Oleidesulfovibrio alaskensis DSM 16109: one gene and its partner. The protein of the gene in region 1 interacts with the protein of each later gene in a pairwise test. Links are inferred from orthologs where the notes say so. Each region holds a gene or a part of one and is shown on either strand. Other genes may lie near its edges. The genes, in order: ndk and ung.

Evidence for each region.
Region 2: the proteins of ndk (region 1) and ung interact in binary tests that used the Escherichia coli proteins (3 or more experiments, as listed by UniProt). The link is inferred for Oleidesulfovibrio alaskensis DSM 16109 from one-to-one orthologs.

The regions. Positions count from the first base shown.
Region 1 is NZ_AXWQ01000005.1:315,726-318,888, reverse strand. What follows is about bases 209-3,053. They hold ndk (nucleoside-diphosphate kinase), read left to right. Parts: upstream 209-1,343; coding sequence 1,344-1,763; downstream 1,764-3,053. Other genes in these bases: H586_RS0104295 (Smr/MutS family protein), read right to left, coding at 2,724-3,053; proC (pyrroline-5-carboxylate reductase), read left to right, coding at 1,763-2,566; H586_RS18110 (divergent polysaccharide deacetylase family protein), read left to right, coding at 209-1,263. In the rest of the region: more of H586_RS18110, read left to right, coding at 1-208; more of H586_RS0104295, read right to left, coding at 3,054-3,163. UniProt on the Escherichia coli protein: Major role in the synthesis of nucleoside triphosphates other than ATP. The ATP gamma phosphate is transferred to the NDP beta phosphate via a ping-pong mechanism, using a phosphorylated active-site intermediate.
Region 2 is NZ_AXWQ01000007.1:180,507-183,779, forward strand. Bases 255-3,209 are described here. They hold ung (uracil-DNA glycosylase), read left to right. Parts: upstream 255-1,358; coding sequence 1,359-2,060; downstream 2,061-3,209. Other genes in these bases: H586_RS0107535 (pyridoxal phosphate-dependent aminotransferase), read left to right, coding at 255-1,321; H586_RS0107545 (elongator complex protein 3), read right to left, coding at 2,118-3,143. Outside these bases: more of H586_RS0107535, read left to right, coding at 143-254. UniProt on the Escherichia coli protein: Excises uracil residues from the DNA which can arise as a result of misincorporation of dUMP residues by DNA polymerase or due to deamination of cytosine.

The DNA of each region.
Region 1 (3,163 bases):
TCCGGTACGGCTAGTGCCCCTGCCGATGCTGAACAGGCACAGTCGGGCGAGGCTCTGCCGTCTGTCCGCGATCTGCTCGATCCTTCGAGCCTTCCCTATGAAGAATCGCTGGGCAGCTCGCTGGATCAGACCGTCAAGCAGGTGGACTATGCTTTGCTGCGCACGCTGGAACGGCTGGACCTGCCCCGCAGGGCACTGGGGCTGCAGCGGGTCGAAGTACGGTCGCACAACGGAGAGGAGTATCATTTCCAGCAGCTGGAGATAAGACTCGGCAACGGTCATGATGACTTTATTGCCGGGTTGCGTACGGCTCTGGCCACATGGGTTCCGGCCGCGACTTTGCAGCAGGCCGCCGGTGGCGCATGGCGCATTTCGCTTGACGGTGTGGTGACGCATGCACTGGCTTTTGCCGTGCTGCAGGAGCAGGAGCCGCAGCCTCCGGTCGACGGACAGCACAGAGGCACATCAGAGGCCGTCACACCCTTGCCGGAGGCGCAGGATGATGCCGGCAGCCCCGATGCCGTTGTCACGGACCGGTCCGAAAGCGGAGCCGCTGCAACGCAGATTCAGGAGCGGGAAAACGACCTGCCCCGTCTTGCCATAGTCATAGATGACATAGGTGAAAGCATGCGGGCTGTGGAGCGTCTTGTGGCGCTGGAATATCCGGTGACGCTTTCCATATGGCCGCGTGCAACCTATGCCCGCCGCGCCGCTGATTACGGCTGGCAGCACGGGTGCGAGATAATGATCCACCAGCCCATGGAGCCGGTGGGCTACCCCCGTGTGAATCCGGGACCGGGAGCCTTGTTTGTCTCCATGACACCGGATCAGATACATACTGTGCTAGGCGAAAATCTGGGTATGGTGCCCCATGCCGTAGGCATAAACAACCATATGGGGTCGCGTTTTACGCAGGACGATGCGGGAGTGCAGGCCGTGGTGGATGAACTGCGCGGCAGAAAGCTGTTTGTGCTGGACAGTGTGACGCATGGCGGTTCTGTGCTGTACCGTAAGGCGGCGGCAGCCGGATTGCATGCATTCCGGCGCTCGGTGTTTCTTGATGTGGTGCGTGACAAAAAAAGCATTATGCACCAGCTGGACAAAGCTGCCGGCGTGGCACTGCGTCAGGGCACGGCCATTGCCATAGGGCATCCCACGCCTGAAACGCTGGCCGCGCTGGAAGAGTGGCAGCGGGTGCGCAGCCGCAAGATTCAGATTGTCAGTGTGGCGGGGCTTGATAAAGTGCGGCATCGCAGGCAATAAACACTGTCGGCGCGCGGATGCGTACCGCGTGCCTAATGCACACACATCACACAAACACACTGCATCGGAGGAACGAACACATGGCAGAAAGAACCTTTGCCATCATCAAGCCTGACGCCACAAGACGCAATCTTGAAGGCCCCATTCTGTCCGTCATTCAGCAGAACGGACTGCGCGTGGTCGCCATGAAAAAAATGCGGCTGACAAGAGAGCAGGCCGAAGGCTTTTATCATGTTCATAAAGAGCGCCCCTTTTTCGCCAGCCTGACGGATTTCATGACATCAGGCCCCATTGTGGCCATGGTGCTGGAAGGGGATAATGCCGTGGCCCGCTGGCGTGAGCTGATGGGGGCCACCAATCCTGAAAATGCGGCAGAAGGCACCATTCGCAGACAGTTTGCAGAAGGACTTGAGGCAAACTCGGTACACGGTTCCGACGCTGCCGAAACTGCTGCATTTGAAATGGGCTACTTCTTTAACGCCATGGAGATAACCGGCTGATGAAAAATACGGTTCTGGGGTGTATCGGTTGCGGCAACATGGGCGGCGCCATCATGCGCGGTCTTGCCGGGGTGGAAGGATTGCAGCTGGCCGGCTTTAACCGCAGTGCCCCGAAAGTGGAAGCCCTGCGGGATGAAATAGGCCTTGAGCCTGCTCCTGATGCCGTGGCGCTGGCGCGGCGTGCCGACATTATTCTGCTGGGCGTCAAGCCTGATCAGATTTGCGATGTTATAGGGCAGGTGCGTCCTGTTCTGGATGCCGGCAAGGTGCTGGTTTCCATTGCCGCCGGTGTTTCGCTGGAAGCCATGCGCAGCGCTGCTCAGGGGGCGGCCCCGGTGGTGCGGGTGATGCCCAATACGCCGGCCATGGTCGGCAGGGGCATTTACGGCATGTGTCTGGACGATCCCGCCCTGTCTGCAGAAGCCGCAACCGCTGTCCGGAACCTGTTTGCAGCCATCGGCAAGGTGATTGTACTGCCCGAACAGAAGTTCGAGGCATTTACCGCTGTGGCCGGATGCGGTCCCGCCTATGTCTTTCATATGATGGAAGCTGTCATCGAAGCCGCGGTAACCGTAGGGTTTACGCGGCAGCAGGCCACAGAAATGGTGACGGAGCTGTTTTCCGGCTCGTGCGCTCTGGCCGAACAGACGGGAATGCATCCTTCGCTGCTGCGCGAGATGGTCACTTCTCCGGCCGGAACAACCATAGCCGGAACCAACCACCTTGACCGCACCGCTGTGCGGGGACACATCATTGATGCCGTGCTGGCAGCCTATGAAAAAGGTCTGGCCATGCGCAGATAGCCCTGCCGGCAACAGAGAATACAACGGGATGCCCGCAAAGGGCATCCCGTTTTTTTTTGGGATGCGCAGAATAATCCGGCAGACCGGACAGACAGAATGAGGCAGGCTGCATGCAAGGCGCCTTTGCGGCGTGCAGCAGGCAGAAAAACGCAGGGTGTTACAGAAACAGGTCCGCATCGCTGGGGGTGCGGTTCCAGTGTATTTTCCCCGAGCTTTTTTTGAATTTGCGCAGCAGCACATACAGGGCACCGGCACCGCCGTCTTTGGGCTGGGCGGTGCAGAAAGCCAGTACCACCCGTTTGAACGGATCCCGTGTAAGCCATGTCTGCACTTTGTCCCGCAGAACGCCGTAACCTTCGGGGCTGTTCTTTCCGCGTCCGGGTATAAGCAGCACACAGCGCTTGCCTTTGGTGTAGCTTGTCTGGATGAACTGCACCATGGCGGAATACGACTGGATGATGTTCTGGCCGTGCAGATCAAGATGACCTTCGGGACTGTAGTGTCCCGCACGCATTTTACCCATAACGACGGGATCAAGCCCCTGCACATGCGCCTGAATGAATTCGTCGGTGTATTCGATCTGGAACTGCACCTTGC
Region 2 (3,273 bases), on another replicon or contig:
TGCCGCGCAGGAGCAAGCGGCACAAAAGGCATACAAGGGACATTGCGGGGCGGGACACCTGCGGCTATAGTGCCGCCGGAACGGGCAATGCCGCACCGCGCCGGATTGCTGCCGGACCATATCAATAAGGAGCCTGCCAGACATGACACAGACCCGCAGAGTTGCACGCCGTGTGCAGCAGATCAGGATTTCCGCCACCAAACTTATGCCCATGCTTGCCGCCCGTATCGGCGGGTGTGTTTCTCTGGGACAGGGGGTGCCCTCGTTTTCCACGCCCCCGCATATCGTGGATGCCGTCTGCAGGGTGCTGCGCGATGATCCGTCGGCGGGCAAGTATTCCTTGCAGCCGGGTATGCCCGCATTGCGTCAGGCCATTGCGGAGCATCTGACTGCCGCAAAGGGCTTTGCCGCGGACCCTGACAGTGAGGTGGCCGTCACCGTGGGTGCCATGGAAGCTCTGCTTATGGCGCTGCTGACTGTTGTGGACAGGGGTGATGAGGTCATCATTCCTTCTCCGGGCTATGCCTCGCATGCCGAACAGGTGCTCATGGCCGAAGGCGTGCCCGTGCATGTGCCGCTGCGCTCCGCGGACTGGGGGCTGGATGTGGAGGCCGTACGAGCTGCAGTGACGGAGCGCACCCGCGCGGTGATTGTCTGCAATCCGGGCAACCCCACGGGAACGGTCTACGCGGACGAGGATGTGCGTGCGTTGTGCCGTCTGGCGCTCGAACACAATCTGGTGCTTATTTCCGACGAAACTTACGACTATATGGTGTTCGGAGGACATGCGGCGCCGCTCAGTCCGGCAAGTCTTCCTGAAATGCGTGAAAATGTCATTGTCATCAATTCGTTTTCCAAAAAGTATGCCCTTACGGGATGGCGTGTGGGGTACGCTGCTGCTTCAGCCGGATGGATGGGTGAAATGCTCAAGGTGCACGATGCCACGGCCATCTGTGCTCCCACTGTTTCGCAGCATGCGGCGCTGGCAGCCCTGACCGGTCCGCAGGACTGCGTGGAACAGATGTGCGCCGCGCTGGAAAAACGCCGCAGTCTGACCATGGACCGCATGGCGGCTCTTGCTCCCGCTTTTACCTGCGTGCCGCCGCGGGGCGCTTTTTATGTGATGGCCCGTTACTCCTGTACTCCGGAGCCTTCGCCGGAAGTGGCCCGGCGCATTCTTGAAGAGGCGAGGGTCATCACCGTTCCGGGTGCCTCTTTCGGACCGGCGGGAGAAAATCATCTGCGGTTGTCCTTCGGGGCGGACGAGGCGGAGCTGACGGAATGTTTTGACCGGCTGCAACGCTGGGCGGAGCGGCAGTGAACAGGCATGCCGTCGGATTGCTGTCGCGGGGGTGCGCATGAGCCGCTCTGATGTTTTTGCCGATGCCCCGCCGGCTGACTGGGCACAGGCTGTGCCGTTGCTGCGCGAGGGGGCGCATCTGCCCCTGCTGCGTTCAGTCGCGCGTCTGCGTCGTAGCAAAACCGTCTATCCGCCGGAAGGACAGGTCTTTGCCGCGCTGCACTGCACGCCGCTGCATACAGTGCGGGTTGTCATAGTGGGGCAGGACCCGTACCACGGCGCAGGTCAGGCCCACGGGCTGGCGTTTTCCGTTCCGCAGGGGGTCAAGCCGCCGCCTTCACTGCGTAATGTGCTCAAAGAGGCCGCCGCACAGAAGCCTGAAGCTCCGGCTGCGGCGGGTATGCAGCATAACGGTGTGCAGACGGATCTCACTCCGTGGGCGGAACAGGGCGTGCTTTTGCTTAACACCGCCCTCACGGTGGAGGCGGGCCGGGCGGGGTCTCATGCCGCGCTGGGCTGGCACGCGGTGACGGACGATATTATCCGCACGGTTTCAGAGCGCTGTCCGGCCGTGGTATTCATGCTGTGGGGCAATCATGCCAGACAGAAGGCGGCTCTGGTGGATACGGGGCGCCATCTGCTGCTGGAAAGTGTTCATCCTTCGCCGTTTTCCGCGCACAAAGGGTTTCTGGGCTGCGGGCATTTTGTCACGGCCAACAGCTGGCTGGCTGCCAGAGGGCTTTTGCCTGTGCTGTGGTAGTGCAGGGGCTTTGCGGTTCCGCCCGCAGGCGGAGCCGCCGGACCGCGCTACCGCAGATTATGAGAGCAGGAAGAAAGATTTGTCCCACCAGTGCACATTGGAGCGCCCCAGTCCGTGGCGTGCCCATCTTGGCACCAGCGTGTTGCGGTGTCCCCAGAATTCACCCTGAAAACGTCTGGGGGCATACAGTTCGGTGGCCTTGCCGCCCAGCATGAGCGTGTGGAAGGACACAAGACCGGCCAGTGCTTCGCCTCTGGCCATGCTGCCCAGCGCAGGATGATATGCGCCTGCCAGCACCTTTCCGGCCAGCGAAGGCACATGCGCCACACCGGCGCGGATGACCCGTATACCGTGCTTCCAAAATGTGTTCAGGGCCATGCCCAGCATCACTGATGCGCGGGCGACTTCCCATGGTCTGTATCTGCCGTCGCGCCACCACGAGGCCAGCAGCGTCCCCTCGAAAACAAGGCAGGGATACAGGCGTACCATGTCAGGGCCGAGTGAACAGGCTGTCCGGACATCACGCAGAAAGGCTCCCTCGCTGTGTCCCGGAAGGCCGGGCATCAGCTGTATGCCCAGTCCCAGACCGGCTTCGCGCACAATGCGGCAGCCGGTTACGGCGGTATGCGCCGTGTATCCGCGGCCGCTGCGGGTCAGCGCGTCGTTGCTGAAGCTCTGTATGCCCAGCTCCACCGTATCCAGCCCCATCCGGTGCAGCCGCTGCAGACCGGCAACGTCCACACAGTCGGGACGGGTGGAACAGCGTATGGAGGTGACCAGACCTTTATGACGGTACTGCCGGCCCAGCGCGATGAATTTTTCCTGCCACATGTCATCCAGCGCAGTGAATGTGCCGCCGTAATACGCCAGTTCAAAAGGAGATTCCCCTGCTTCATAGGCCAGTTGCAGTTCTTTCTGCAGCTGGCTGTACCGTTCGCTCAGGGCGGCGGGGCCTACGCCTGTCTGGGCTGTCTGCGCACAGAACACGCAGCGTCCCGGACAGCCTGCAAACGGAATGAAAACTGGCCGGATATGCCGTGTACGTGGTGCAGGTTCGGGATGGTAAAAAATAATGTCACTCATGAGCTGCTTCGATTATTAGTGTATTGCTATGGGGTTAGGAAGTTTTTTTACCTGCTGGTCAGTATAAATATGCCTAACCTTGCAAAGAGATACAAAATCTTCTTGAAAAAAGCGAATCGGATGTTTATAT